One region of the Achromobacter spanius genome, then DNA from elsewhere that is predicted to be linked to it. Evidence: predicted binding sites of a transcription regulator. Region 1 holds the regulator's gene; the other holds the start of a gene.

Region 1 (15,382 bases):
TCACCAACCTGGCGCCACACCAACTGGTGGCGCGCGGCATCGTGCAAGTGCCGGAAGGCCGGGCAATCCTGACCACCATGACGGTGCAGGAAAACCTGGAACTGGGCGCCTACCGCCGGGGCCTGAAGAATGTGGGTTCCGATCTGGAATATGTGTTCAACCTGTTTCCGCGCCTGAAGGAACGGATCACGGGCATCGCGGGCAACCTGTCCGGCGGCGAACAGCAGATGCTGGCTATCGGCCGGGCCCTGATGGCCAAGCCCCGCCTGCTGCTGCTGGACGAGCCGTCGATGGGCCTGGCGCCGATCGTCGTGCAGGAAATTTTCCGATCACTGCGCGCCATCAATGCCGACGGCCTGACCCTGTTCCTGGTGGAGCAGAATGTGCGCCAGGCGCTGAAGATTGCCCAAAGCGGCTATGTGCTGGAAAACGGCGCCATGGCGCTGTCGGGCACGGGCCGCGAATTGCTGGGCCATCCGCGGGTGCTTGAAGCGTATCTGGGCGCCTGACCGTGCCTCGCGTTCCGGGTTTTGTCCCCGGATTTGCATGTGCGCTGGCTGCAACATGGCTTGCGGCCAGCCACCGCCTGACTTCATTTCACTTGCCCAATTTTTGAGCAGCCGTGTTAGAATTTCAGGCTTTCCCTCATTTTGACCATTGCACGGGCGGGTAATAACGCTTAGGCGGGACGTCGATAAAGGCAAAACTGAAGGCAAAAACCCGAACCAAAATTCTGGGTTTCGGTTGATCAGCTTTTGCCCAGTTGGGGAAAGAACACTGGCTAGACGTTCTAGCCAGCAAGAACTTTTTATTCTTAGGAACCATCATGAAGACCTTTGTGGCCAAGCCGCATGAAGTCCAACGTGACTGGTTTGTGATCGACGCCAAGGGCAAAGTCCTCGGTCGTGTGGCCAGCGAAGTCGCACGTCGTCTGCGTGGCAAGCACAAACCTGAATTCACGCCGCACGTTGATACTGGCGATTACATCGTCATCATCAACGCTTCCGATATCGTCGTTACCGGTACCAAGGCGAAGGACAAGAAGTACTTCCGCCACACCACGTACCCGGGCGGTATCCGCGAAACGAACTTCGAGAAAATGCAAGAGCGTTTTCCCGGTCGCGCCATTCAGAAGGCTGTCAAGGGCATGCTGCCCAAGGGTCCTCTGGGCTACGCCATGATCAAGAAGCTGAAGGTCTATGCTGGTGCCGAGCACCCGCACACCGCCCAGCAGCCCAAGACGCTGGATATCTAAGGAAACGCCATGATCGGTAACTGGAATTACGGAACCGGCCGTCGCAAAACTTCGGTGGCTCGCGTTTTCATCAAGAAGGGCACGGGTAAGATCGTTGTCAACGGCAAGCCCGTCGACGATTTCTTCGCCCGCGAAACTGGTCGCATGATCGTGCGCCAACCGCTGGAATTGACCGGCCACCTGGAATCGTTCGACATCAAAGTCAACGTCCACGGCGGCGGTGAAACCGGCCAGGCTGGCGCAGTCCGTCACGGCATCACGCGTGCCCTGATCGACTACGACGCGACCCTGAAGCCCGCACTGTCGCAAGCTGGCTTTGTGACCCGCGATGCCCGTGAAGTCGAACGTAAGAAGGTCGGCTTCCGCAAGGCACGTCGTCGCAAGCAGTTCAGCAAGCGTTAATGTTGCTGCAAAAAACCCGCTTCGGCGGGTTTTTTGTTTTTTGGGCGGTGATGACGCTACGGCTCCGGTGGCCAGCTTCTGCTGCGCGGAACTCCGCCCCATCTAAGCCGGTCGGATGAGTCCAGATGGCCATCGCGATGCTCGCGTCGGCACAACCCTGTATTCTCCGGGCGATACAATCTGTTTTCGTCCTACGAAGAGTTCATACCTATCATGGCCCAAGCATCGAATACCCGTATCAAGGTTGGTATTGTCGGCGGCACCGGTTATACCGGCGTCGAGCTGCTGCGCTTGCTGTCGCAGCATCCCAACGTGGAATTGACCGCCATCACGTCCCGCAAGGAAGACGGGCTGCCGGTCGCTGATATGTACCCGAACCTGCGAGGCCGAGTGAACCTGGCCTTTTCCGCGCCCGAAAAGGCCTCGTTGACGGACTGCGACGTGGTGTTCTTCGCCACACCTCATGGCGTTGCGATGGCGCAAGCCCAGGAACTGATCGCCGCGGGCACCCGCGTCATCGACCTGGCCGCTGATTTCCGTCTGCAGGACATCCCCACGTTCGAACGCTGGTACAAGATTCCCCACACCTGCCCCGACATCCTGGCCGAATCCCAATATGGCCTGGTGGAGCTGAACCGCGACGCCATTGCCAAGGCCCGCGTCATCGGTAACCCCGGCTGCTACCCCACCACCGTGTTGTTGGGTCTGGCGCCGCTGCTGGAGGGCGGCAAGTCGCTGGTGGATACGCAAACGTTGATCGCCGACTGCAAGTCCGGCGTGTCGGGCGCGGGCCGCAAGGCGGAAGTGGGTTCTCTGTTTTCGGAAGCGTCCGACAATTTCAAGGCTTATGGGGTGGCCGGCCACCGCCATCATCCGGAAATCGTAGCCCAGTTGGAGAAGATTGCCGGGGGCAAGGTTGGTCTGACGTTCGTGCCGCACCTGGTGCCGATGATCCGTGGCATGTTCTCGACCCTGTACGCCCGCATCTTGCCCGAGGCGCGCGACACGGACTTCCAGGCGTTGTTTGAACAGCGCTACGCCAATGAGCCTTTTGTTGACGTCATGCCGGCCGGCAGCCTGCCCGAAACCCGTTCAGTGCGCGCGTCGAACAACCTGCGTATCGCACTCAGCCGCCCGGGCAATGGTGACCAATTGATCGTCCTGGTCGTCCAGGACAACCTGGTCAAGGGCGCCGCGGGCCAAGCAGTACAGAACATGAACTTGATGTTCGGTGTTGCCGAGTCCACGGGCCTGGACCAGGTGGCCATTCTGCCTTGATGTTTTGCAAGGGCTGGCGCTGTATGCTGCCGGCCTTGCGCGCTTTATGCCAGCCGACTCCGCTTCCCCCAGCCCGCCACCCCGCTCCAGGAGCGGGCTGCGCCGCATGCTGGCAGGGGCGCTGATCGGCCTGTTGGTGGGCGGCTCCGCTGGTTACGGCTACGCGCTGCGGCAAGCACGGCCGCAGGACGCAGTGGTGATCAGCAAGCAGCAGGCCGAGGCGCAAACCGAAGCCATGCGCCAACAGGGCGCGCAGTTGCGCTACACCCAAAGCCAGTTGGATACGGCGGACGGCGAACTCGTCATCGAGCGCGCGGCACGCCAAGAGCTTGAAACCCAGTTGCGCACGGCTCAGGCCGAGCTTGGCCGGGTACGCGACCAATTGGCGTTCTACGAGCAGTTGTTGCCCGCTGGGCCGGAAGGGTCGGTGGATATCCGCGGCGTGCAGATAGACCGTGAAGGCGGCGGTTTGCGCTACAAGGTGCTGCTGATGCGCAGCGGCCGCAATGGCGGTGCTGTTTTTGCGGGTGCGCTGCGGTTTCAGGCCACCGGTGTGCTCGGGGGAGAGACCGTTACGGTGGAACTGGCCCCCATGCAGGTGAGGGCCGAAGCTGGCCCGGTAACCGCCACGGGCGAGTCGACGTCAGCCGCATCGCTGGCCTTGCAGTTTGATCAGTACCAACGCAGCCAGGGCATCCTGGCGATTCCCGAGGGATTTGTCCCCGAAAGTGTGACCGTCAGCGTCCTCGAAGGCGAAACCGTCCGCGCCTCGCGAAGTGTCAAACTGGAACTTTGAGTCTAGTCAAGCCCTGCGCTATAGTGACACCATGCGAGCGCCGTTGCCGCTCACCGAAATATGGCCGATCCGGCCAGGAGTGAACCATGAATGCAGTAACCGAAACCGTCGATCTTCAGGCCGCCCCGCCTGTGCCCTTGGTATTTACCGACTCGGCTGCCGCCAAAGTGAAGGATTTGTTGGCCGAAGAAGGCAACCCCGACCTGAAGCTGCGCGTCTTCGTCCAAGGTGGCGGCTGTTCGGGCTTTCAGTATGGCTTTACGTTTGACGAAGTCGTGAACGAAGACGACACCGTGCTGGACAAGGCTGGCGTTCAACTGCTTGTTGACCCGATGAGCTTTCAATACCTGGTCGGTGCTGAAATCGACTACAAGGAAGACCTTGAAGGCGCCCAATTCGTTATCCGCAATCCCAACGCCAGCACCACCTGCGGCTGCGGTTCCTCGTTCTCGGTGTAATCGCCCTGGCAGGAAAGTAAAAGCCCTTCGGCATGCCGAAGGGCTTTTTTGCATTGGTCTGACACTCCCGCGAAACGCTCGCCCGTCATGCCGGATACAGTGCGCCCAGCACCCGCGGGCCGCGCGCGCCTGTCACCGCGGGTTGTCCCGCGGGTTTGCGTTGAACAAAGGCCTGCGCCAGCCAGGCGAAGGCCAGCGCTTCGACCTGCTGCGCCGGCACGCCAAGCGCGTCGGTCGGATGCACGGGGCGTTGCAGGCAATACGTCAGTTCCCGCATCAGGCCGCCGTTGCGCGCCCCGCCTCCACACACGAAAACCTCTTGCGTCTGTGCGGCAGCCGCGTCGATGGCGTTGGCAACCGTACGCGCGGTCAGGCGTTGCAGGGTCGCCTGCACGTCTTGCGGAGCCGGCGTAGGGCCGTCAAATGTCGCAAGGCGGTCATCCAGCCATTGCAGGTTGAATAGATCGCGACCGGTGGATTTCGGCGCGGGAAGGGCGAACCAGGGTTCGCTGGCGATCAACTGTTCAAGCAGGGGGGCCACGACCTGGCCCGTGGCGGCCCAGCGGCCGTCCGCGTCATAGGGCGAGCCCAAATGACGTTGGCACCATGCGTCAAGAAGAACATTGGCCGGCCCTGTGTCGAAGCCGCGTGCAGGCATGCCAGGCACAAGCAGCGTGACGTTGGCGATGCCACCCAGGTTGAGAACGGCACGGCCTTGCGGCGCGCCGAAGATGGCAGCGTGGAAGGGAGGAACCAGCGGTGCGCCTTGGCCGCCCGCCGCCACATCCCGGCTGCGGAAATCCGCCACCACATCAATGCCGCTGAGTTCCGCAAGCAGGGCGGGTGCGTTGAGCTGCACGGTATAGCCGCTCTCTGGACGGTGCCTGACGGTCTGGCCGTGCGCGCCGATGGCGGTCACATCGCGGGCGCTCAACCCCGCATCCCGCAGCAAGCCGGCCACGGCCTGGGCATACAGCCGGGCCAACGCATTGGCGGCCAGGGCGGCGCGCGCCAGCTCATCGTCGCCGGATCGGTTCAATGCCAGTAGTTCGCGCCGCAAGTTCTCGGGCATGGGCAGGCTGGCGCTGGCCAGGACCTGGGGCGCTTGCGTGTCGGCCAGGCGCACCAGCACGCCGTCTACGCCGTCGACGCTGGTGCCCGACATCAAGCCGATATAAAGCGCCGCGCTGGCGGACGATACAGGTACGGTGGAGTTCACGGGCGCCTCAAGAAAGAAAAAAGGCGGCCGGCAGAGTGTGCGCGGGCCGCCTTTCAGGACGTTTGCTATTGCTAGCCGTCTAGCGGCTGGCCACGTTGGTCAGCGCGTCGGGCAGCGTCTGCTGGAACTGCGTCAACAGTTGGATTTGCTGCTTGTACGGCGCCACTGCCTGGTTGAACGCGCGAGCTTCCGCCGGCTCCAGGGCGCGGGCAACGGGCAGGTCCACCGACAGGGGGTCGATCGGCACGTTGTTGACGCGGAACTCGTAGTGCAGGTGCGGGCCGGTGGCCCAGCCTGTGGACCCGACGTAACCCAGCAATTGGCCTTGCGAGATTTTGGAACCCTTGGTGATGCCGGCGGCGATGCGGCTCTGGTGAGCGTACAGCGTCGAATACTTGCCGTGATGCTTCACGATGACCACGTTGCCGTAGCCGTTCTGCCAGCCCGAGAACTCAACCGTGCCGTCCGCCGTGGCATGGATCGGCGTGCCCGAAGGCGCGGCGTAGTCCACGCCCTTGTGGCCGGTCCAGGTCTTGTGGATCGGATGCATGCGCATGCCGAACGTGGAGCTGATGCGGCTGAACTTCAGCGCGGTGCGCAAGAAGGCGCCGCGCAGGCTGGTGCCGTCGAAGTCGTAATACGAACCCGACTTTTCGTCCGGGCTGAACCACACGGCGTTATAGGTCTTGCCGCCGTTGATGAATTCCAGGGCCAGCACGCGGCCCGCGCCAGCGTAGCGGCCGTCGTGGGAGCGGACTTCGTACACCACGCGGAATTGGTCGCCTTGACGCAGGTCGCGCAGAAAGTCGATCTTGGCGCTGAGGATGTCGGCCATCTGCATGGTGACCGAATCGGGGATGCCGGCGCCGTCCGTGGCGCCAAAGAGCGACGACTTGATCGTGCCCACGGCAACGCGTGTCTGGCGCTCGGTGCTTTCAGTGACTTCCTCGGCCTTGTAGCTATCGCCCGAGGGGGCAACATGCAGCATGCGCGTCACCACCTGGCCATCGCTTTCGTTGCCGGGCGTGTGGATGTAGCGCAGCCAGATCAGCTTGCCCTGCTCATCCGTGGCGGCCTGCACCGAGCGTCCCGGGTACAGCTTATAGATGCTGCGGGCGCTGGCGTCGTGCGTCAGGAAACTTTGCAGGTTGGGCGCGTCCAGCTCCAGCCGTTGCAGTACCGCGGAAAGCGTGTCCCCGGGGCGGATGCGGGTTTCGCTGATGTACGGCGCGGCGCTCGGCGTGCTGACTTCGACTTGCTCGGCGGTCAGCGGCAGAATGCTCTGGATGATGCGGGACGGGGGGAGTTCGGAGCGGTCGGGTTGCTGCACCATGCCCAAGGCGGCGGCGCCGGCAAACAGACCGATTGCGGTGACGAGAAGAGTGCGGCGGAAAAGTCCCGAGCGATGGGGCTTGGGCTCAACGGGCGCAAACAGGGCAGCAACTTTGCGCTTGATGCTACTCGCCAGTTCGTGGAGGCCACGATTCATCGTGAAGATACCCTCTCAGGTGGCTGGGCTCTCAGGGTGCGTGGCACGATCGGCCCCGCGCGCCACGATATCCGGGGCAAGGGCTGGCGCTGCGCGCATCTTGTGAACAACGGGGTGGTAGGCCGAACCGCAACTGCGTATAGATAGTAGTTGCGTATGATTGGGCGGTATCCTAGCTGATTCGGCTAGAATTTTCGATAGTTTTCGTCACTTTTTACACCTTTTTGTCGGCTGAAGCCGCTTTGGTCCCCCTGCCATGTCTCCCTCTGAAGCCCCTATTACTCCTGAAGTCGAAGCCGATCTGCGTATAGCCAAGCGCGGTTGCGACGAATTGCTGGTTGAATCCGAATTCGCTCGCAAGCTGGCCAAGAGCCGCGCGACCGGCGTGCCGCTGCGCATCAAACTGGGGCTGGATCCCACCGCGCCGGACATCCATCTGGGCCATACGGTGGTGCTGAACAAGATGCGCCAGTTGCAGGACCTGGGGCACAACGTCATTTTCCTGATCGGCGACTTTACCTCCACCATCGGCGACCCCAGCGGCCGCAACAGCACACGGCCGCCGCTGACCCGCGAACAGATCGAGTCCAACGCCAAGACCTATTATGCGCAAGCCAGCCTGGTGCTGGATCCGGCCCGCACCGAGATCCGTTACAACTCCGAATGGTGCGATCCCCTGGGCGCGCGCGGCATGATCCAACTGGCTTCGCGCTATACGGTGGCCCGGATGATGGAGCGCGAAGACTTCACCAAGCGCTTCAAGGGTGGCATCCCGATTTCGGTGCATGAGTTCCTGTATCCCTTGATGCAGGGCTATGACTCCGTGGCGCTGAAGTCCGATCTGGAGCTGGGGGGCACCGATCAGAAATTCAACCTGCTGGTCGGGCGCGAGTTGCAAAAGGAATATGGCCAGGAGCCCCAGTGCATTCTGACGATGCCGCTGCTGGTGGGTACGGACGGCGTCGAGAAAATGTCCAAGTCCAAGGGCAACTACATCGGTATTTCGGAGTCGCCCGACTCGATGTTCGGCAAGCTCATGTCGATTTCCGACACGCTGATGTGGCGCTACTTCGAACTGCTGTCCTTCCGTTCGCTGGAAGACATCGCAGCCCTCAAGCAAGAGACGGATGGCGGCCGCAACCCCCGCGATGCGAAAGTCATGCTGGCTCAGGAAATCATCACCCGCTTCCATTCCGCCAAGGCGGCGGACGACGCGCTCGCCTCCTTCGAGGCGCGCTTTCGCGACGGCGCCATTCCCGAGGACATGCCCGAGGTGAACATAGGCGGCGCGCCGATTGGCATTCTGAAGCTGCTGCGCGAGGCGGGTCTGGTGGCCTCCGGCTCGGAAGCCCAGCGCAACGTGGAGCAGGGCGGTGTGCGTGTCAACGGCGATCGGGTCGAAGATAAATCGTTGCAATTGCCGGTTGGAACTTACGTGGTGCAGGTGGGCAAGCGCAAGTTCGCGCGTGTTAACTTGAACCCATGATTGCGAACTTTTGATACGCTGAGCAAACGGACAAGGGCTGGTACGCCCTTGCGGCATTTCAAGGAGCACGACATGGAACTTTCGAGTTTGTCTTTTTCCGATCACGAGTCGATTCCGGATCGCTATGCGTTCGGCAAGATCGATGCGCAATCGCACGTCGCGCTGGCTGATAACTACAACCCGCAGTTTTCCTGGGACAACGTCCCGGCGGGAACGCAGTCGTTCGCGTTGATCTGCCATGATCCGGACGTGCCGTCGCGGCCCGATGATGTCAACCAGGAAGACCGCGAAGTCCCAGCCGACCTGCCGCGCGTTGATTTCTTCCATTGGGTGCTTATTGATCTGGCGGCTGACATGCGCGAGATTGACGAAGGCGCCTTTTCCAATGGCATCACGCCCCGTGGCAAAGGCGGCCCTCTGGCGCCCATGGACGCCCGCCAAGGTATCAATTCGTACTCGTCGTGGTTCGCCAACGACCACGACATGAGTGGCGATTATTTCGGCTATGACGGCCCGTGCCCGCCCTGGAACGATTCCATCGTGCACCGCTACGTGTTCACCCTGTATGCGCTGGACGTCAGCAGCCTGAACCTGAACGGTTCGTTCACGGGCGAAGACGCGCTGCGCGCCATGCAGAAACATGTGCTGGCGCAGGCGTCGGTAACGGGGACATACACGCTCAACCCGCGTCTTGCCCCCAAGCAGATTGGCGCCACCGAGGCCTAGTTTGCGTCACGGGCAACCTCGATAGGGCCGCGATGCGGCCCTTTTTTCGTTCAAGGGCCGGCGGCGCAGCGGTGAGGCTGGCCAACGTCGGCGCCGTCGTCACTGCCACTCCGTCGCCATTGCATGAAAGTTCTTCAAGTCGGGTTGAGCAGCGTTTTCGGCCAGCAGCCGGTGCCGTGGTTTTCGCGCTCTTCGACCGAAATTTGCCCGCTTCGGGCGCATTTTGGCGGCAATTGATTCCGGCTGACGGGGTAAACTACGCAGATTCTTCGGGTTTACCCACCCGACACTGCTTTCTCCTCTCTTACCGCCTCAGGAATCCCCCGTCATGTTTGACCGCAACCTCACCTTGTCCAAGGCTGACCCGGACGTTTGGGCCGCCATCCAGAAGGAAGACGTACGCCAAGAGCAGCACATTGAGCTGATCGCTTCGGAAAACTACGCCAGCCCGGCCGTCATGCAGGCCCAGGGCACGCAGCTTACGAACAAGTACGCCGAAGGCTACCCGGGCAAGCGGTACTACGGCGGTTGCGAATACGTGGACGTGGTTGAACAACTGGCCATTGATCGCCTGAAGCAGATCTTCGGTGCTGAAGCCGCCAACGTGCAGCCCAACTCGGGTTCGCAGGCCAACCAGGGCGTGTACATGGCCGTGCTGAAGCCGGGCGATACCGTGTTGGGCATGAGCCTGGCCGAAGGTGGCCACCTGACGCACGGAGCGTCGGTCAATGCTTCGGGCAAGCTGTACAACTTCATCTCGTATGGCCTGGACGAAAACGAAGTCCTGAACTACGAGCAAGTTGAGCAACTGGCCAAGGAACACAAGCCCAAGCTGATCGTGGCCGGCGCATCGGCCTATGCCCTGCACATCGATTTCGAACGCATGGCCCGCATCGCGCGCGAAAACGGCGCGCTGTTCATGGTCGACATCGCCCACTACGCGGGTCTGGTTGCCGGCGGCGCCTATCCCAACCCGGTGCCGCATGCCGACTTCGTCACGTCGACCACGCACAAGTCGCTGCGCGGCCCGCGCGGCGGCGTCATCATGATGAAGGCCGAGCACGAAAAGATCATCAATTCGGCCATCTTCCCGGGCATTCAAGGCGGCCCGCTGATGCACGTCATCGCCGGCAAGGCCGTGGCGTTCAAGGAAGCCCTGGATCCCAGCTTCAAGGACTACGCGCAGCAAGTGGTCAAGAACGCCAAGGTCTTGGCGGACACGCTGGTCAAGCGTGGCCTGCGCATCGTCTCCGGCCGCACCGAAAGCCACGTCATGCTGGTTGACCTGCGCGCCAAGGGCATCACGGGCAAGGAAGCGGAAGCCGTGCTGGGCCAGGCACACATCACGGTGAACAAGAACGCCATCCCGAACGATCCGGAAAAGCCCTTCGTGACCAGCGGCATCCGCCTGGGAACGCCGGCCATGACCACGCGCGGCTTTACCGAAGCCGAAGCCGAACTCACCGCCAACCTGATCGCCGACGTGCTGGACAATCCGCGCGACGAAGCCAACATCGCCGCTGTGCGTGCCCGCGTCAACGAACTGACCTCGCGCCTGCCGGTCTACAGCAAGCAATAAGCATCCGGTGACAAACCTTCGGGGGTTTACCGCCGAAGGATCACGACACGCAAGGGACGGCCCCGCAAGGTGCCGTCCCTTTGCTTTCAGGGCGGCGGGCGCTATCCTCGTTCCTAGCCGTGATGATATTGGGGACGAATTAGCCCGTCTCGACGCTTCCCGGGGTAGCGTCGTTACAATATGCTCAAATTTTGCTATCCGTGCCTATAGGGAACACACATGCGGTGTCCATTTTGCGGCCATGCCGAAACGCAGGTTGTCGACAGCCGGGTCTCGGAAGAGGGCGATGCCATTCGTCGTCGCCGCCGTTGCCTGTCTTGTGACAAGCGCTTCACCACCTATGAACGGGTTGAGCTCGCCATGCCTTCCATCGTGAAGCGCAACGGCAGCCGCAGCGACTACGATCCCGTCAAGTTGCGCGCCAGCCTGAGCCTGGCGCTGCGCAAACGCCCCGTCAGCACCGAAGACGTGGATGCGGCGGTTGCGCGTATCGAAGAACAACTGCTGGCCAGCGGCCAGCGTGAAGTGCCGTCCGAACATATCGGCGAACTTGTCATGAACGAACTGCGCAAGCTGGACAAGGTGGCCTACGTTCGCTTTGCGTCCGTTTACAAAAGCTTCGAGGACATTGGCGAATTCGTCGAGGCCATCCGCGAAATGCAAGGGCCGCTGCTGCCCGGCAAGCTGCGCAAGGAATAAACACGGTTCACGCGCCCGCGAATAACGGCGCTTCGGCGCCGTTATTGCATGGGGGCCGACCGCGCCAGGCTGGGCGTATTCGGCTGGAACTTGCGCCAGACCCGGCGCATGTGCTGCGCGGATCCAAATCCTGACTTCTCCGCCACGCGCTCCAGATCCAATCGCGTTTCGCGCAGCAGGTCGCGTGCCAGCGCCACCCGGATCTGATAGAGGTAGTCCATCGGCGTACAGCCAGCGTGTTCGCGAAAAAGCCGGGTCAGGTGGCGCGGGCTGGTATGCGCCTGGTCCGCCAAGGATTGCGCGGACCAGGGCGCCGCCGGATTGCGGATCACCGCATCCTGGACGCGGTGCACGCCGGGGTGCATGTGGCTGCGGTGTTCCAGCCACGGCGACAGCGCGGAGTCCGTGCCCGCGCGGCGCTGGTAGACGACCATGTCGCGGGCCACCTCGCTTGCCACGCGCGGCCCGCAATGACGCGCCACCATATGCAACGCCAGGTCGATGCCCGCCGTGATGCCGGCGCTGCTGACCAGGTTGCCGTCTTCAACGAAGATTCGGTTGTCGTGCACGCGCGCACTGGGGTCGATGTCCGCCAATTGCGCAAGGCAAGAATGATGCGTGGTGCAGTCGCGCAGGCGGGTCAGCCCGGCGGAGGCCGCGAACAACGCGCCCGCGCACACCGTCATCAGCGTGAACTGGTCCGCGGGGTGGCGCAGGGCCAGCCAGTCGATGATGGCGTGCGCATCCGGCGAGTCCAGGCGCGTGTGCTTGTCTACCACGCCCGAAATAATGACTAGCGCGTTGGCGGGCAGAGCGGCCGGTAATGGCCGGATGCGCGCCAGATTCAAGCCCGGTAGACCACTTTCCACTTCAGGTGTTGGGCCGCAGAAGTGCTGTTCGAATGTTCCCGGGCATCGCTTTTCGGCGACGCGGAACGCCTCGGCGGGCCCCGCCAGGTCCAGCAGGACGATGCCCCGCGTCAGGATGAAATACACGGGAATCATGCGGCGCTTTGCCTTGTTCAGCCGGCCAATGCGTCGGCCGCGTGGGTGATGCGGGCAAAGCGGCCGTTCAGCACCAGCTCGGTGTGGTCCCGGATCTCGGCGGGGGTGTAGTGCTTGCCCGAGGGGCTTTGCATGGCGAAGGTCAACGTGGCGTCCGTCGGGAACACCACCTTGAAGCCGGCGTCGCTGGCGTGGCGCGATGTCGTCTCGCAGCACTGTTCGGTACGAATACCGCTGACGATGATGCCTTCGATGCCGTTTTCACGCAGCCAGTCGTGCAGTGTTGCGCCGTCTTCGCCCTGTGCATACAGCGACGAATGTACGGTTTTGTGGAACACGGCCGTGGGCGAAATGCGCAATTCCTCAAGCGTCCTGACGTGTCCCGAGGCAAGGGAAAACGGGTTGGCGGCATCGTCGGACGGGCTTTTGTGGAACACCTGAAGCACCGGAATACCCTGGGCGCTGGCTGAATCGATCAGCCCTTGGATCTTGGTCAGAAATGCGGGATATTCGGCTTCGTCCCAAAACGGACGGTGGCGAAAAGACTCTTGTGCGTCGATGACGATCAGTGCTTGCTTCATGTTCCGGGCTCCTGGCCAAGGATTTTAAAGGGTGCGAACGTATTCTGCGCGACATATCGGCCCTGAACGAGATCCCCCCAAGCCACATACCAGCCCAAAACGGACATGCGGGTGGCCGGCGCGCTTGGGGCCAGCATACGCCGTGCGAGTGCCCGGAGGTCCACCGCACACCTGCGGCCAGACATACAATTCCGCCATGACGACCCCAAGCGAATCCGACGATATCTTCTGGATGCGGCGCGCCCTGGCGCTGGCTGAAAGCGTGCTTTACACCACATCGCCCAACCCTCGCGTGGGGTGCGTGATTGTGCGTGATGGCCGGGTGCTGGGCGAAGGGGCCACCCAGCCACCCGGCGGCCCCCATGCCGAGATCCGCGCATTGCGCGACGCCGCCGCGCATAACGAAACGGTGGCGGGCGCCACGCTGTACGTCACGCTGGAACCCTGCAGTCACTTCGGGCGCACCCCACCCTGCGTGGATGCCGTGCTGGCGGCAAAGCCGGCGCGCGTGGTGGTGGCCATCGGTGACCCGAATCCGCTGGTCAATGGCCAAGGCCTGGCCCGTTTGCGCGCGGCGGGCATCGCGGTGACGACAGGCGTCTGCGCCGAAGAGGCGCTGGCGATCAACGCGGGGTTTATCTCGCGCATGAGCCGCGGCCTGCCTTGGGTCTGGATGAAGATGGCGGCGTCCCTGGATGGTCGCAGCGCCTTGCATAACGGCATGTCGCAATGGATCACCGGCCCCGAAGCCCGTGCTGACGGCCATCGCTGGCGCGCGCGTAGTTGCGTGGTGCTGACCGGCATGGGCACTGTGTTGAAGGACGATCCGCTGCTTAATGTGCGTGACGTTGAAACGCCGCGCCAACCGCGCAAGGCGGTGGTGGACGGCATGTTCGCCATCCCCGAAACCGCCCGCTTGTTCGATGGCGCTGAAGTGATTATCTTCACCGCGCGTGAAGACGCCGCCAAAGCCGCGCGCCTGGCCGACAAGAACGTGCAAGTTGTGGTGCTGCCGGGCGCGATGGCGGGCCGCGTGGATCTGCCCGGCATGATGCAATGGTTTGCGCAGGCACAGTTCAATGAAGTGCATGTGGAGGCCGGGGCGGGCTTGAGCGGGGCGTTGGTGGCATCGGCTTGCGTGGACGAGTTGCTGCTGTATCTGGCACCCGTGCTGCTTGGTGACGCCGCAGGCATGGTTCGTTTGCCGATGCTTGAGCATCTGGATGCCGCGCGACGCTATGCATTCATCGAGAGCACCCGGGTGGGGGCGGACCTGCGTCTGCGCGCGCGCGTTGAAGGCGCTTGGCGCACGCTGATGCAGCGCGTTGCGTTGCCGCCAATTGCCTGATCCACACGGCGCAGCGCTTCACAAGCGTACGCCACAGGCCATGGCGGCGTGGTCGCGTGTGCTAGCACTCGGACTCAACGGCTGCTAATGCGGTCGTGCAAAGTCGGGTTGGCGATGACCGGCGTCGCGTTCGGCACGGCAATTGCAGCAAGTTTGCGAATGATTCACTTGCGTGGTTTTCCTTGCTGAAAACCCGCATTACGATTTTGATCATTACGCCAAATGAATTGCCACAAAACCGTCAATTGGCTTTAGCATAGGTGCATGACTTGGCGCTCCGTGCATACGGCCATCACCGAACCGCGCTACACGCCCTCGTCACCACGGATTCCCGTGCCGCGATATCGGCGCTATTTCACAACCGAACCGGCACGCTGCTGAACGAAGCGCAACGCGCTCTTCAGAACGTCCGCTGCCATCGCATGGCGGGCGCATCGGGCTACTGCTCGAATCATAAGAATCCATCGGGATATCGCTCATCCCTTCAAATCATTGCTGTCCATTTCATGTGCAGTCGCACCACGCGTGCCTGCCACAGCAATATGCTGAAGACGAGCCAGTTAACTTATTCACGTAAGTTGCATTCCCTGACGGAACTTGTGTCAGGCGCGTGCAGCCTAAACGATAAGGGTCCGATCGTGCTTCATGGTTGCTGTGTGGCGAAAGCAACATAACAACTGGCCGGAAATGCCAAATGCGAGTTTGACTAGTATTGCGCAGGCACTTAGGCACAATGGGGACACGTAGGCGTAGTGAATTTTTCGCGTGTTGTAGGAGGTTTCCGTGCAAAACATCGTCGAAGGCTTCAAGTCGCAGTATGCAAGAGAGCAGGAGTCAGAGCTTTCTCTTGAGGAATATCTGAACCTCGCCAAACGTGATCCCATGGCGTACGCCAGTCCCGCTGAGCGCATGCTTGCGGCAATCGGCGAACCCGAGGTCGTGGATACGCGTAACGACCCACGTCTTTCCCGTTTGTTTTCCAACCGGACCATCCGGCGCTATCCGGCGTTTCAGGAGTTCTACGGCATGGAGGACGTGATCGGGCAGATCGTCGCGTTCTTC
Region 2 (15,382 bases), 2.2 Mb from region 1:
CGCCGTGTCCAGCGCGGCGCGCACTTCGCGGTCCAGCGCCAGCAGGTTGACGCTGTCGATCAGGTCGCGGTCATTGCACTTTTCGGTTCTTTCAAGCAGGTCGGGATGGTGGTGGCGCAAGTCAATGCTGGCGATGGTGCCCACCGCATTCTGGCTGGCCACTGCGCCCGCCAAGCGATGCGCCGACACGCCGACGCCCATGCCGCCCTGCACGATGGGCAACAGCTCGCGGCCGGCAAGTTTGAGGGATGTGAACCACGTCATGTTGATGCCTTTCCTCTGGTCAAGTGGACAGAGGCTAGAGCAAGGCATGGCGGGTTGCCTTGCGCGGGATCAAGCGGCGGGGATTGAGTCGGCGGGGCGCATGGCCCCGCCGGTGTTGGCGCTGGTCTAGTGTGTCAAGCGCTTACGCCATCAGCTTCACAATAGCCGGCACCGACAGCACGGCCGTGTAGTAGCCCATGAACTGCACGCCCGTGTTGAAGCCGAAGCGGCGCGAGAGCAGGCCACCGAACAGGCCCATCGTCAGAATGACCAGCAGGCCCAGGAACTGGCCTTCCCAGATGCTGATGACGATGATCAGGCCCACGAAGGTGGCGATGATGGCTTCGTGGCTGACCCGGCGCGACACGAACAGCGCGGCGCGGCGCGCGAAGTTCATCGCGAAGGGATAAGACACCAGCGCCGCCAGCAGCACGGCCAGCATGCCGTAGCCCAGAAATTCCCAATGGCTCAGCAGGTTGTGCAGGTTGTGTGTCTGGCCGGTGGCGGCGTCCACCGTAAAGCGCGGCGGCGCGTTGAACAGCGGTGCGGCGGGGCCGGCGGCCACGGGGCTGAGCGGCAGGCCGAAGGCGATCAGCGGAATCAGCGCCTCGGCAATGTAGGTGGCTTCGGTGACGCCGTTGCGCGCCGACAGCACGGTCGTCAGCCGATGGTAGGCATGCTTGATGCGCGACCCCACCAGCTCGCCCAGCACCACGGTCATGGCGACGGGGCTGAACACGAAGGTGGCGCTGGAGACGGCGGCGGTGGCCAGGGTCCAACGTGTCTGCACGCGGTCCATGACCTTGAGCGGGTTGGGAAAATAACCCGACCAGCCCTTGACGTCGGGCGCCAGCGAGAACGTGCGGACCTTGTCGCGCATCATGCTCTTGCGCCCCATGGGCGACACCACGGTGAACAAATCCGCGATCAAGGGTCCGATGGCGATGCCCAGGAAATAGCTGATGCTGAGCTTGACGCCGTACTTGGCGGTCAGGCTTTGCAGGGCAATGATCACCACCACGAAGGGCACCAGCAGCGCCACCGCCGACCAGCGTCCGGCCGAGAAGTAGGCGATGAGCACCGCCGCCGCCAGGAAGATCCAGGGCGCGGATTTGGTGATGGCCGCGCCAAACGGCGCCAGCAGCACGGCGAACAGCACGGCCAGCGGCACCGCCACGAAGGCGGCCACGATGGCGCCCGACACCATCTTGCGCAACGCAATGTGCGGCACGCCCAGCTTGCGCAGCATGTTCGCGTCTTGCAGCAGCGGCGTGGCCATGGTGTCGCCCGGAATGCCCAATAGCGCTGTGGGCACCGCGTGCGTCATGTGCTTGGCCACGGCGCCGGCCAGAAAGAAGGTGAAGACGCCGGCGGGCGGCACGCCCAGCAGCACCACCAGCAAGGTCAGCGGCGCAAGCGTGGTGGTTTCGTCGGTGCCGGACACCAGGCCGATGGCGGCGAACACCACCGCGCCCAACAGGCCCATGGCGGCGGCCACCATGATTTGTTCAAGCAGGATGGGGTCGCTCATGCCAGCGCCTCCTTGGATGCGCCTTGCGGCAGGTCGGTGGACGGCGGCGTGACGGACTGCGGCTTGGCCTCGGCAAACAGCTCGTACAGGCCCAGTTCCTTCAGCTCGCGCACCACGGGTTCGGGCAGGTCGGCCAGCGAACCCAGGCCGCCCGGCTGCTCGGCCAGTTCGGCCAGCACTTCGGCGCGCCAGGCGGGGTCATGCGTGGAGGCGTGTTCGACCACTTCGCGTTTGGGCGGGAACAGGCGCGCGCAGATCACGCCCGCGATCACGCAGCCGGCCAGGCCGGCCAGCATGGCGTAGGCGTGCGCCAGTTCCGGCGACGCCACCACGCCACGCAGCCAGCGGCTGGCGGCGTAGAAGCCGGTGACGCTGATGGCGATGCCAATGCAAATGGCCCACGCCAGTTGGCGCAGGTCCACCGTGTCGTTCCACACTTCTGCCAGGCGCCAGGACGGCGCTGGGGATTTTGGTTCCATGTCTCTCTCCGTTGTGGTGGGGCGGTGCGGGCTGGCCAACACCGCCTCTGTTTTTATGTGGCCCGCGGGCCAGGGCTTATTTCTTGGCGCGCAGTTCCTCCAGCAAGGCCAGCGCGCGGTCTGTGCGTACGTCTTTTTCCTCGGCCATGCGCTTGGCGACCGTATCGATCTCGGCGCCCACGGCGCCTGCCACCAGCGCGATGTTGCGCGCGTGCAGGGCCATGTGGCCGCGTTGGATGCCTTCGGTGGCCAGGGCGCGCAGCGCGCCCAGATTCTGCGCCAAGCCCACGGCCACCGCCACTTCGCCCAGCTCTTGGGCCGAGCGCACGTCCATGATCTTCAAGGCCAGCCGGGCCAGCGGATGCGTCTTGGTGGCGCCGCCCACCAGACCCACGGGCATGGGCATTTCGATGGTGCCGACCAGCGCGCCCGACCCGTCTTTTTCCCAGGTGGTCAGTGACGTGTAGCGGCCCGAGCGCGCGGCGTAGGCGTGCGCGCCGGCTTCCACCGCGCGCCAATCGTTACCGGTGGCCACGATGACGGGGTCGATGCCGTTCATGATGCCCTTGTTGTGCGTGGCGGCGCGGTACGGGTCGACGGCGGCGAAGGTGTAGGCGTCCAGCACGCCTTCGATGATGTCGGCGCCGCTGCGATCCTTGGTGTCCAGCACTTGCGGCGTCAGGCGCACGCGGGCGCGCGCCAGGCGCAGGTCGGCCAGGTTGGACAGGATGCGCAGGCGCACCGAGCCGCCCGTGATTTCTTCCACCAGCGGCGCCACGGCTTCGGCCATGGTGTTGACGGTGTTGGCGCCCATGGCGTCGCGCACGTCCACGATCAGGTGCAGCACGATCATCGGGCCGCGCGGCGTGTCGGCGAACACATGCACGTCGATGTCCTGGCAGCCGCCGCCCAGCTCTATCAGCACCTTGTCGCGGCCGTTGGCCAGCGTCAGGATGCGTTCACGTTCGCGCAGCAGCGCCAGCCGCGCGCCGTGCGGGTCGGTCAGGCCCAGCACCTGCACCTGCGCGCGCATCAAGGGGCGCGTGCTGGACGTTTCAAAGCCGCCGCATTCGCGCGCCAGCTTGGCCATGTAGGACGCCGCCGCCACCACCGACGGTTCTTCCACGGCCATGGGCACCAGCACGTCGCGGCCATTGACCTGGAAGTTGCCCGCCACGCCCAGCGGCAGTTCGAAAGCGCCGATGACGTTTTCGATCATGCCGTCGGCACGGTCCAGTCCCAGCGCGCCGGGCTGGGCCAGCAACTGTTGTTCATCGGGGGTCAGCGCGGCGGCCTGGGCAATGGCGGCCAGGCGTTGTGCGGGGGTCAGCGCGCGGAAGTTGGGTAGGCGTGAATCGGCCACGATGGCAGGTCTCCGTATCGTTATTGAGTGGCCTGATTCTAGGTAAACTGTACCGCTATTGAGAGGTACAGTTTTGCCAAACAGTACCATCGCACTGCACCAATTTTGACGGACGCCCAGGGCGAAAAACACAGCATGAATGACCCCAGCAACACCGGTAAACGGCCGCGCGGCGCGCCCATTGCGGAAAGCCTGGCCAAGCTGATCGGCCAGCAGATTGCCGATGGCGTCTACCGCCCGGGCGACAAACTGCCGTCGCTGCGCGAACTGTCGCAATTGCATCGCTACGCCAAGAACACCGTGGTGGTGGCGTTTGAAATGCTGGTGGCCCAGGGGCTGGTCGAACCGCGCCGGGGCTCGGGCTTCTTCGTGCTGGCCGGCGATTTCGCGCGCAAGGCGGCCGACGAGGAACCCGGCCAATTGAGCCGCGCCATGGACATCGTCTGGCTGATGCGTGAACAGCTCAAGACGCAGCCCGACGCGGTCCAGGCCGGCGATGGCTTTCCGCCCGTGGAATGGCTGGCCGACATGCGCATGGACCGCTATCACCAAAAGGTGGTGCGCACTGGGCTGGGCGCCTTGTTCCGCTACGGCAGCCGCTTTGGCTACGCGCCGCTGCGCGAAAGCCTGGTGCGCAAGCTGGGTGACGTGGGCGTGAATGTGGCGCCGTCGCAGTTGGTGCTGACGCATGGCGCCAACGAGGCGATGGACCTGGTGATCCGCTACTTTGTGCCGCCGGGCGCCACCGTGCTGGTGGACGACCCGGGCTATTACCCGCTATTCGGCAAGCTGAAGCTGGCGGGCGTGCGCATGCTGGGCGTGCCGCGTTTGTCGGATGGGCCGGACGTGGCGGCGCTGGAAGCCTTGTTGCAGCGCGAGAAGCCGCGCTTGTTCTTTACGCAGTCGCTGGCGCACAACCCGACCGGGTCGGACATCTCGCTGGCCAAGGCCTATAAGGTGCTGCAGTTGTCCGAGCGCTACAACCTGATGATCGTGGAAAACGATGCGCTGGCGGACTTCAAGCCCACGTCGGCGGTGCGGCTGTCGGCGCTGGACCAGTTGGAACGCACCATCTACATCGGCAGCTTTTCAAAGTCGTTCTCGGCGGCGTTGCGCGTGGGCTTCATCGCCTGCAACGCGGCGCTGGCCAGCGACCTGGCCGACTTGAAGGCGCTGGTGCACGTCAGCAGTTCGGAATACTGCGAGCGCATGGTGGATGTGATGCTGCGCGAAGGGCACTACGAGCGCCATCTGGCGCGCTTGCGCCAACGGCTGGAGGCCGCCACCGGCCATGCCTTGCAGGTGTTGGATGCGCTGGGCGCCGAGGTGTATTCGCGGCCGACCAGTTCCTTGTATCTCTGGTCATCGTTTCCCGGCGTGGCGGACTCGTTGACGCTGGCGACGGATTTGATGCCCGAGAAAGTCATCATGGCGCCGGGCCGCGTGTTCAGCGTGGATCCCACGGCGGTGTCGCCGTGGTCGCGGTGCAATGTGGGCGCGATCGGGTCGCCGCGTTTTCGGGCCACGTTGGAAGCGGCGCTGGCGGCGCGGCGTTAGGCACCTGAGACTGCCGGTTGTATCTGCCGCTTTTTTCTGCCGCTTTTTTCCTCCGGCTTTTCTGGTTCAGCGATAAGCGAACTCCTCGAACCATTGCCCCAAGGCTCGCCTGCGCCTGCGGACTCAGCATGCGCGCGGCGGGCAGGTTGGAAGCACCGCGCGCCGACTGCACCGCAAAGCGCCGCACGCCCCGGCGCGCCAGCGCTTGCGCCAAGTCCAGCAGCCGTTCCTCGGCCAGCCAATCGGGGTGCCAGGTGATGCGGCATTCAAAGTCCGTACCGGCTGACAGCAACTGCGTCAGACACGCCATGGCCGGGCGATGGGAATCGCGGCGGCCGGTGATGTCGTCGTAGCCTTGCGCATCGGCCTTGATGTCCAGACCCACCCAATCCAGGTGGCGCAACACATCGGCCAGGCGCAAGGGGTAGATGCCGGCCGTGTGCAGGCCCACGCGGTAGCCCATGCGCTTCACGTCGCGTATCAACGATGGCAGGCGGGGTTCCGACAGCGGTTCGCCACCTGAAAACACCACGGCGTCCAGCAAACCCGCGCGGCTTTTCAGAAAGGCGCGCGTATCGCGCCAGTCGTAGCGGGCGGCGCGGGTTTGCAGATCGGGGTTGTGGCAGTAATGGCATCGCCAGGGGCAACCGGCAATAAAGACCACGGCGGCCAACTGCCCCGGCCAATCCACCGTGGAAAACGGAACCAGTCCGCCGATGGCGGGCGCATGCCGGGGCAGGGCCGTCGCCACGGGTGGCGGGGGCCCAGCATGCGCAGCCCTGCGCGCGACCGGTTCAGTGTTGTTCGACGAAGAAGCGGCGTTCATGGAATTCGCCTTGTTTGCCGGTGTTGAAGGACGACACGGGACGGTGATAGCCCATGACGCGGGTCCAGACCTCGCAGTGCACCGGTTCGGGGGTGTTGCCTTCGGCCTCGCACTTGGGGCAGACGTCGTGGTGCCCAGCCAGATACCCGTGGTGGGGGCAGATGGAAAACGTGGGTGTGACGGTGATGTAGGGCAGCCGGAAGTTCGACAGCGCGCGGCGCACCAATTCCTTGCATGCCTGGGCCGATGACACGGCCTCGTTCATGTACAGGTGCAGCACGGTGCCACCCGTGTATTTGCCTTGCAGCGTTTCCTGCAATTGCAGCGCGTAGAAGGGGTCGTCGGTATGGCCCACCGGCAATTGGCTGGAGTTGGTGTAGTAAGGCTGCGCATCGCTACCCGCCTGCAAGATGCCGGGAAAGCGCTTGCGGTCTTCGCGCGCGAAGCGGTAGGTGGTGCCCTCGGCGGGTGTGGCTTCCAGGTTGTACAGGTGCCCGGTCTGTTCCTGGAATTCGGTCATGCGCTCGCGCACGTGGTCCAACAGGCGCACCGCCAGCGCGTGGCCGGCCGGCGTGGTGACGTCGTCGGCGTCGTTGGTGAAGTTGCGGATCATCTCGTTGATGCCGTTTACGCCCAGCGTGCTGAAGTGGTTGCGCAAGGTGCCCAGGTAGCGGCGGGTGTAGGGGTACAGGCCTTGGTCGATGTAGCGCTGCACCACGCAGCGCTTGGTTTCCAGCACGTCACGGCCAAGCTCCAGCAGGTGGTCTAGCCGTTGCATCAGCCGGGCTTCATCGCCCCGGCAGGTATGGCCCAGCCGCGCGCAGTTGATGGTGACGACTCCCACGGATCCGGTCTGCTCGGCCGAACCGAACAGGCCGTTGCCGCGCTTGAGCAATTCGCGCAGGTCCAGTTGCAGGCGGCAGCACATGGACCGCACCATGTGCGGTTCCAGATCCGAATTCAGGAAGTTCTGGAAATAGGGCAGCCCGTAGCGCGCCGTCATCTCGAACAGGCGCGTGGTGTTGGGGTGGCTCCAATCAAAGTCCGGCGTGATGTTGTAGGTGGGAATCGGGAAGGTGAACACGCGGCCCCGGGCGTCGCCGGCCATCATCACTTCGATGTAGGCGCGGTTGATCATGTCCATTTCTGCTTGCAGTTCGCCATAGGTGAACGGCATTTCCTCGCCGCCCACGTAGGGCACCTGTTCTTTCAGGTCGGCGGGGCAGGTCCAGTCGAAGGTCAGGTTGGTGAAGGGCGTTTGCGTGCCCCAGCGGCTAGGCACGTTCAAGTTGAAAATCAGTTCCTGCATGGCCTGCTTCACGTCCGCGTAGGTCATGGCGTCGCGGCGGATGAACGGGGCCATGTAGGTATCGAACGAACTGAAGGCTTGCGCGCCCGCCCATTCGTTTTGCAGCGTGCCCAGAAAGTTGACGATCTGGCCGATGGCCGCCGACATATGCTTGGGCGGCGTGGATTCCACCTTGCTGGGCACGCCGTTGAAGCCTTCGGTCAGCAGTTGGCGCAAGGACCATCCCGCGCAATAGCCGCTAAGCATGTCCAGGTCGTGGATGTGGAGGTCGCCATCGCGGTGCGCCTGACCCGCTTCGGGCGTGAACACATGCGACAGCCAATAGTTGGCCGTGACCTTGCCGGCCACGTTCAGGATCAGGCCGCCCAGGCTGTAGCCCAGGTTGGCATTGGCGTTGACGCGCCAATCGCGTTGGTCCAGGTATTCCTCCATGGCGCTTTCCACATCGACCAGCTTGTTGCGGTCGAATGCAGCGGGAGGGGCTGGGACGTTAGGGGGGAGATCGTGCGGAAGCAGCATGTCGGACACCATATGTAGTGGAGTGTCAAAACTCTATCACTACATATGGTGTTGATGTCTGCCTATGGAAGACGATGTCAGCCTGGCTTGATGCGGGTCAAACAGGGAAAAACGGAGGGGAAAATCGCAATGCGGCTTTCGCCTGGCGTCAGAAGCCGATGCCAATACCCGCCAAGGAAATGGCCACGGCCAGCGCAGCGGTGCGGGCGGCAGGGCGGGGCGCCCAAGACAGCATGCCCACCCATAGCAACGCGCCCGCCGACAGCCAGCCCAGCCACGCCACCACACCCACTGTGTTGCCCCACAGGCCCACACAAGGCAGCAAGGCCAGCGCCAGCAACAGCACGCCCGCGCCGCGCAGCACGCGCGTGTGGCCCGCCGACGGATCGCGACCCCAGACCTGATCGTAATGGCGTGGCATGGCCAGGCTCAGGCAGGCCATGCCCGCATAGGTCAGCAACAAAGCCACTGCAATGGCGAATACGTCGTTCAGGTTCATGCCGCAGCCTTTTGAGTCGCGCGAGGGGTGCGCCGGGTGGGCGCGGGCTCAGGCCTTTTCCACAAACGGATGGCTGCCCAGGCGGATAGTACGCCAACGGCCAGGGCGGTCAGTTCCACGTCCGCGCTTTCCCAGTCGCCGCGCGCCATCTGCGCCACGGGGTGGTCGCCCAATGTGGCGAATGACAGCACCGGCAGCAGCAGGCATAGCGCCGCCAGCAAGCCCAGTTGGGTCGTCCACGCAAGCCGGGGCCGACACAGCCAGGCATGCGCCAGCATCAACGCCCACAGCCCGAAAAAGCAGCGCAGTTCCCACAAGGCGCGGTTTTCCAGTGCGACGGGCAGCAGGCGGTTGGCCCAGAAGTAGCCAATGCAGGCCACCGCCAGACCGGCAAGCGCGGCCACATTCAGGCCTTCGATCAGGCGGTACATGCGCGCGGTGGCGGCGCCGAATTCATTACCCAGCTTGGCGCGCCGCTTCACCATGAACAGCACGGCGCCCGTGCCCATCATGGCGGCCCCGGCCAGGCCGCATACGAAGTACAGCCACTTCACGGCCAGCCCGCCAAACGGCGCCATGTGCAGGTCGCCCATGACCTGGCGCGTGAGTGCCGGCGCGCCGCCGATGACGCCGCCCGCCGGGCGCATGCGCAGCAGTGCGCCCGTGGCCGCCGAGAACTCGGCCATGCCAGTGGTGGCGCTGATGTTGTGCAAGGCGTCGCTGGTTTCGTTCCAGCCGTAGACCGCAACGCGCATGGAACTGTCTTCGGGGTTCTGGATGACGATGGCGCGCGCGCTTTGGCCAATCAGGGATTCGGCACGCGCCACCAGCGGTTCCAGCGGCGGCATGGCCAGGGACTGGCCGGTGCGCACGGGCCTTTCTTCGCCCTGCATTTCGGCCAGGTAAAGGCGGGTGGCTTCCATGCCGGCCCCGTACTGCGCCACGACGGGGGCGGGCATCAGTTGCGCACTGGAAATCACGATGCCGGTGTAGGCAATCATGAACTGGAAGGGCAGCGTCAGCACCGCCACGGCGTTGTGCGCGTCCAGCCAGGAACGCTGGCCTTTCTTGGCGCGGAAGGTGAAGAAGTCCTTGAAGATGCGCTTGTGCGTGACCACGCCCGAGATCAGCGCGACCAGCATCGCCATGGTGGCGAACGCCACGATCCACACGCCGAAGCGGCTTTCGTGAAGCATGTAGTGGAAGTTGACGAAGTGCGTGCCGCCCAGGGTGGCGCGGCCTGCTTCGTCATGATGGTCGTCCAGTTCGGCGCCCGTGGCGGGGTCCAGTTCGGCGTCGGCGTACATGCCGTTCTTGTCGAACCAGTAGACCGACAAACCGTTGTCATGGTGCCGGTTAACGGGCCAGATCTCCCACATGCCCGCGCCCCGGTGATGGCGCGCCATGTAGTCCACGGCCAGGTCCAGACGGCGTGCGCGGTCCACGGGTGTGCGGTCTTGCGCGGCCGCCGCGGCATCGGCCGCCGCGGCATCGGCCGCCGCGGCTTCCGCCGCGTGGTGCTCGGGCGTCATCCAATGGGTGATGGGTTCGGCGAAGAGGGCCAGCGATCCGGTCAGGAACACCGCGTACAGCAGCCACGAAAACCACAGGCCGACCCAGGTGTGCAACCAGGCCATGGATAGGCGGAAACCGGATTTCAGAGCGAACCTCTTATTGTGGGATTGCCGCCGTGAGCTTGCGGGCAAGAAGTTTTATTGAGAATTGTTCCGATTCTAAGCTAATTGGGGACATCAATGTGAAGGCGCTTATGTGGCGACTTCAGTATGGCGACGTCAACGTTGAGGCGGCCGGACTCGCTCGTCTTGGCCCAAAGCGCTTAGAACGCCCGGGCCAGCGCCGCGAAGAAGGCGTCGTCGTTGATCTCGACGCGCTTCTTATAGCTGGGTTTGCCGCGCGCGCTCAGCACCACGACAACGAGCTTGTGCGCCGGGTTGATGTGGATGAACTGCCCATAGATGCCTTCTGCCTGGAAGGCGCCGGCCAGGGCGGGGTCCTTCAACTCTGGCACCCACCACATGTAGCCGTAGGGAATTTCAGTGTCGCCAATACGGTACGGGGTTCCTGCCTGCGCCACCCAGTCCTCGGGCAGCAGGCGTTCGCCATCCAGTTGCCCGCCTTCCAGGACGAATTGCCCGAACCGTGCGTAGTCACGCAGGGTGGCATTCATGCCGCTGCCCGAGATCGTCATGCCGCCGGGGCATTCCGCCCACCAGGTCGCGTCGGATTCCATGCCGATGCGCGACCACAGCCGCGACTGCAGGTAGTCGACCAGCCGCTGGCCCGTTGCGCCTTCCATCACCGCGCTCAGCAGATACGATTCCCCCGTGTTGTACGCCCAGGCCTGGCCCGCCGGTTGGCGCGCGGGCAGGCCTTTCATGAAGTCTCGGATGCCGCCTGCTTGCCAGCGGGTCTGGATGTCTAGCAATTGACGGCGCTCGGAGGCCGCGTCGCCGTAGTCCTCGTTCCATTGCACGCCCGAGCACATGCGCAACATCTGGCGCAGCGTAACTTGGCGATAGACCCCGCCCAAGTCCGCGTACCGCGTCACCGGATCGTCCAGCGAGTGGATCAGCCCTTCCTTGAGCGCCACGCCCACTAGCGTCGCCGCCACCGACTTGGCCAGCGAACACGAGTTCCAGCGCGTTTCAGGCGCGATGCCACGCTGATAGGTCTCGAACGCGACTTGCCCGTCCTTCATCACCAACAGGCCGGCCACGCCGTTGGTGGCCAGATAGTCGTACAGGTCGAACACACGCCCTTGATCCTGGATGCGCAAGGCGGGCATGCCGCCGGGCCGCAGTGGCAGATCACGCACGCGCTCGCCGCGCGCCACGGTGTCGGACGCAAACCAGCCGGGGTCGCTGGACAGCGCCAGCGCAAGTTCGTCGGGGAGCAGGGTTCCGTCGTAGAACCGCATCAGATGCGTCTTCAGGGCGGGCGTCAGGGGCATGGCAGGTTCCAGATTTGAATTCATGGGTGGTGGACGGCAGGCGCGCGCCATGCGGGCCTTAGTCGTCCTGCATCACAAAGTGGCCGGGCGCGACTTCCTGGTAGCGCCGTCGGGGTGGCGTATAGCCGGGCGGGCGCAGCGTGTGCCGGATCTCGTCCTGGATCAGATGGCGCGGCATGGCCAGGCGCGCGCCCGGGTCCGCCACGGGCACGGCGTCCAGCAAGCGTCGCGTATAGGGATGGCGGGGGTCGTACAGCACGGCGGCGCGGGAGCCGATCTCGACGATCTCGCCCATGTACATCACCGCGACGCGATGGCTTACGCGCTCCACCACGGCCATGTCGTGCGAGATGAAAAGATAAGCCAGCCCCAGGTCGCGTTGCAGCGTCAGCATCAGGTTGATGATCTGCGCCTTGATCGATACGTCCAGCGCGGATACTGCCTCGTCGGCCACCAGCAACGACGGCCCGAGCGCCAGGCTGCGGGCGATACAGATGCGCTGGCGCTGTCCCCCGAGAATTCCTGCGGGTAGCGGTCGCCGGCCGCGCTGTCCAGGCCCACGCAGGCCAGCAGTTCGGCCACGCGGGCGCGCAGTGCGTCGCCCTTGCAGACCTTGTTCACGATCAGGGGGCTGGCGACTGCCGCCGCAACGGTCTTGCGCGGATTCAGGCTGGAGAATGGGTCTTGAAACACCATCTGCACATGGCGCGCCATGGCGTCGCGGTCGCGGCCCCTGGCTGCGTGGATGTCCTGGCCATTGACCCGCACCGTGCCCGAGGTTGGCGTCAGCAGGTTCATGATGCTGCGGCCAATGGTGGACTTGCCGCAACCCGATTCGCCCACCAGCGCCAGGGTTTCGCCTGGCTGTACGCTGAACGACACGTTCTCGACGGCATGTACCATGCCGCGGTCGCGCGACAGCAACCCCGAACCCATGCGGTACCGCATCGTCAGCGCCTGAACCTCGAGCACAGGCGGGGCGTCGGCGCGCGCGGTGTTCGCCGTTTCCCGGGCTGGCGTCTTGATTCCGGTTTGACGGTCGATGGCGGGAAACGGCATCGGACGCGCTACGTCTTTCATGGCGCCCAGGCGCGGCACGGCCGCCAACAGGGCCCGCGTATAGGGCTCGGTGGGCCTATCGAAAATACGAGCGGTGTCGCCACATTCGATCTGCTGCCCGCCGCACATCACGACCATCCGGTCCGCCACTTCCGCCACCACACCCATGTCATGCGTGATGAACAGCACCGACATGCCGTCTTCCTGCTGTAGTTCGCGGATCAGGGCCAGAATCTGTGCCTGGATCGTGACGTCCAGCGCGGTGGTCGGCTCGTCGGCGATCAGCAGCCGGGGCCGGCAGGCCAGCGCCATGGCGATCATGACGCGCTGGCGCATGCCGCCCGACAGGTGGAACGGATAGTCTTTCAAACGAGTCGCCGCGGCCGGGATGCGTACCTTCTCAAGCAGGCGCAGCGCCTCGGCCTGCGCCGTCGGCCAGTCCAGGCCCCGATGCAGCATCAGCGATTCAGCCACCTGGAATCCGATGGTGCGCACCGGGTTCAGGCTGGTCATCGGCTCTTGGAAGATCATTGCGATATCGGCGCCGCGAATCTTGCGCATCTGGGGTTCGGGCAGCGCCAGCAGGTCGCGGCCGCCCAGCAGGACGCTGCCCGACACCTGCGTATCGCGCGGGTTGAGCAAGCGCATGATCGACATGGCCGTCACGCTTTTGCCCGAGCCGGATTCGCCCACCACGGCCACCGTTTCACGCGGGGCTACCTCGAAGTCCAGGCCGTTGACGACGGTCTTCCAGCCGCCCGGCACCCGGAAGCGGGTGTGCAGGCCGGCGACGCGTAGCACCGGCGCGTTCACGCGCTCAGCCCCATTGCGGACAGACGCAACCAGATCGTCTTGATCTGCTGGTATTGCGCCATGGCCTCCAGCCCTTTGTCGCGCGCCAGCGACCCCGAGCGCCGGTAGCCGCCGAAGGGGGTCTTGATGTCACCCTCGGTAAAGCCGTTGACCGCGACCGTGCCGCACTCCAGGCGGCGCGCGAAGTACATGGCGCGGTCCAGGTCACGGGTGTAGACGGTGGCATGCAGGCCGTAATCGGTGCCGTTGGCAATCTGCAGCGCCTGGTCCATGCTGTCCACCGGCAGGACCCCCAGGACCGGGCCGAAGATCTCTTCGCGGGCGATAACCATGTCCGGACGCAGGTCCGCGAAGACGGTGGGACCCAGATAGTGCCCGCGACCGCCCGGCGCGCCACCGGCTTCCAGCACGCGGCGCGCGCCTTCCTCCAGGCCCTTGGCCACATAGGACTGCACGCGGTTGCGCTGGCCCGCCGAAATCAGCGGGCCCATGTCGGTTGCCGGATTCAGCGGGTCTCCGATCACGATCTGCTTGGTTCGCGCGATGATCTTCTCCACGTAGGCGTCCTGCCGCGACCGCGCCACCAGTTGGCGCATGTTGGCCGAGCAATTCTGACCACCATTCCAGAACGCGGCCATCACGGCATTGTCGATCAGATCGTCGGTCAGGTCCGCGTCATCGAGGACGATGAAGGGGCTTTTACCGCCCATCTCCAGCCCCACCGTTTTCAGGTTGCTGGACCCTGCGTATTGCAGGAACAGCCGCCCCACGTCGGTGGACCCGGTGAACGACACGGCATCGATGTCAGGGTGTTGTCCGATCAAGCGTCCCGTGGTTTCGCCCGGCCCCGTCAGCACGTTCAAGACGCCCGGCGGAATGCCCGCCTCGATCGCCAGCGCCGCCAGGGCCAGGGTGGTCAGCGACGTTTCTTCGGCTGGCTTGACGATGACCGAGCAGCCGCTGGCCAGCGCGGGAGCCAGTTTCCACGTGGCCATCAGCAGGGGAAAGTTCCAGGGCAGCACCGCCGCCACCACGCCGATGGGTTCGCGCACGACCATCGCGCAGTCTTCCTGCCCGGTCGGGGCCACGTGGCCGTAGCTCTTGTCCACCAATTCGCCGTACCACTGAAAGATCGCCGGCACTTCCTGCGTGATCTCGCGCAGGCAGTCCCGAATGGGCTTGCCGCTTTCCAGGCTTTCCATGACGGCCAGCTTGACGCCATCACGGCGGATCAACGCCGCCAGCCTCAGCAGGGCTTCCTTGCGTTGCTCCGGTGCGCAGCGCGACCAGGCGCCGCTGCGGAACGCCGAGCGCGCCGCCGCCACCGCGCGGTCCACGTCTTTTTGACCGCAATGGGCCAACGTGCCGAGCACGGCGTCGGTGGCGGGGTTGCTGGTTTCGATCAGCGCTCCGTTATCGGACGCCGACCAGTCGCCGTCGATAAAGGCGCGGTCGGGCAAGCGCAGGCCGGCGGCCATGCGTTGTAGTTCTGCATGGCTGGGAAGGGGCAGGGCGGGTTCGGACATCATTGCTCCAGGAATTAGATGGCCGCGTAGGGGCGTGAATACGCTCCACGCAGGAAACGGTCGGCCGAGAACGGCGCCAGGTCGGTCTTGGGTTCGGCGCCTCGGGCCAATGCGGCAAGCGTGCTGCCGACCGCGGGACCCAGGCCGAATCCGTGTCCGGAAAACCCCGTGGCGATGATCAGGCCGCGAGCCGGCCAGGCGGCATCGATCACCGGCAGCGCGTCCGGCATGACGTCGATGTTGCCAGCCCAGGACTTGACGATTTCAACGGGGGGCATCCGCGCGAACAATTCCGCGAACCGCTTGCGGTTGTCGCGCACGCGATGCGTGTTGGGGGCGATGTCCGGATCGCGGGGCTTGATCGCCCAATCCGATTTCGGCACCGACAGCCGGGTGTACAGGTCATTGACGAAGGGCTTGCCCAAGCGGAACGAAAAGCCCTTGTGGTTGCGCACCACTTCACGCAGGAAATAATGCGAGGCGCGCAAAGAGTCCAGCGTCAGGTCGATATCGGTGCCGGCATCTGTGGCGATGATGCAGGACCCATCGGGCCGCTGACGCAAGCCCAGCCCGTAGCCCACGAAGCAAGGCAGGCCCATGGCGGGCAGCGGCGCTGTCAGCGATACGGTGCTGCGTACGACCTTCTGCGGCAGTTTCACATCCAGC

What was found. The regulator NrdR, encoded in region 1, represses ribonucleotide reductase genes. The targets are predictions, from matches to a motif close to CACNANATNTNGTG.
Region 2: the regulator NrdR is predicted to act here: its motif matches at 7,886-7,899, upstream of ELS24_RS13830 (ribonucleoside triphosphate reductase).

What each region holds. Positions count from the first base shown of each region.
Region 1 covers NZ_CP034689.1:787,782-803,163, forward strand. Annotated here, with positions in the region: gene ELS24_RS03495 (ABC transporter ATP-binding protein) at 1-509, shown strand, start outside; gene rplM (50S ribosomal protein L13) at 827-1,255, shown strand; gene rpsI (30S ribosomal protein S9) at 1,265-1,657, shown strand; gene argC (N-acetyl-gamma-glutamyl-phosphate reductase) at 1,871-2,935, shown strand; gene ELS24_RS03515 (DUF6776 family protein) at 2,982-3,731, shown strand; gene erpA (iron-sulfur cluster insertion protein ErpA) at 3,818-4,189, shown strand; gene ELS24_RS03525 (anhydro-N-acetylmuramic acid kinase) at 4,275-5,354, opposite strand; gene ELS24_RS03530 (M23 family metallopeptidase) at 5,488-6,897, opposite strand; gene tyrS (tyrosine--tRNA ligase) at 7,154-8,383, shown strand; gene ELS24_RS03540 (YbhB/YbcL family Raf kinase inhibitor-like protein) at 8,456-9,109, shown strand; gene glyA (serine hydroxymethyltransferase) at 9,438-10,688, shown strand; gene nrdR (transcriptional regulator NrdR) at 10,908-11,387, shown strand; gene ELS24_RS03555 (GlxA family transcriptional regulator) at 11,429-12,391, opposite strand; gene ELS24_RS03560 (cysteine hydrolase family protein) at 12,409-12,972, opposite strand; gene ribD (bifunctional diaminohydroxyphosphoribosylaminopyrimidine deaminase/5-amino-6-(5-phosphoribosylamino)uracil reductase RibD) at 13,169-14,320, shown strand; gene ELS24_RS03570 (PrkA family serine protein kinase) at 15,113-15,382, shown strand, end outside.
Region 2 covers NZ_CP034689.1:2,983,422-2,998,803, forward strand. Annotated here, with positions in the region: gene ELS24_RS13800 (NAD(P)H-dependent flavin oxidoreductase) at 1-264, opposite strand, end outside; gene ELS24_RS13805 (tripartite tricarboxylate transporter permease) at 407-1,795, opposite strand; gene ELS24_RS13810 (hypothetical protein) at 1,792-2,274, opposite strand; gene ELS24_RS13815 (hydroxymethylglutaryl-CoA reductase, degradative) at 2,351-3,640, opposite strand; gene ELS24_RS13820 (PLP-dependent aminotransferase family protein) at 3,773-5,194, shown strand; partial or broken gene ELS24_RS13825 (anaerobic ribonucleoside-triphosphate reductase activating protein) at 5,261-6,020, opposite strand; gene ELS24_RS13830 (ribonucleoside triphosphate reductase) at 5,989-7,860, opposite strand; gene ELS24_RS13835 (DUF3325 domain-containing protein) at 7,997-8,347, opposite strand; gene ELS24_RS13840 (PepSY-associated TM helix domain-containing protein) at 8,344-9,984, opposite strand; gene ELS24_RS13845 (serine hydrolase domain-containing protein) at 10,185-11,318, opposite strand; partial or broken gene ELS24_RS13850 (dipeptide ABC transporter ATP-binding protein) at 11,377-13,178, opposite strand; gene ELS24_RS13855 (aldehyde dehydrogenase family protein) at 13,187-14,719, opposite strand; gene ELS24_RS13860 (NAD(P)/FAD-dependent oxidoreductase) at 14,731-15,382, opposite strand, start outside.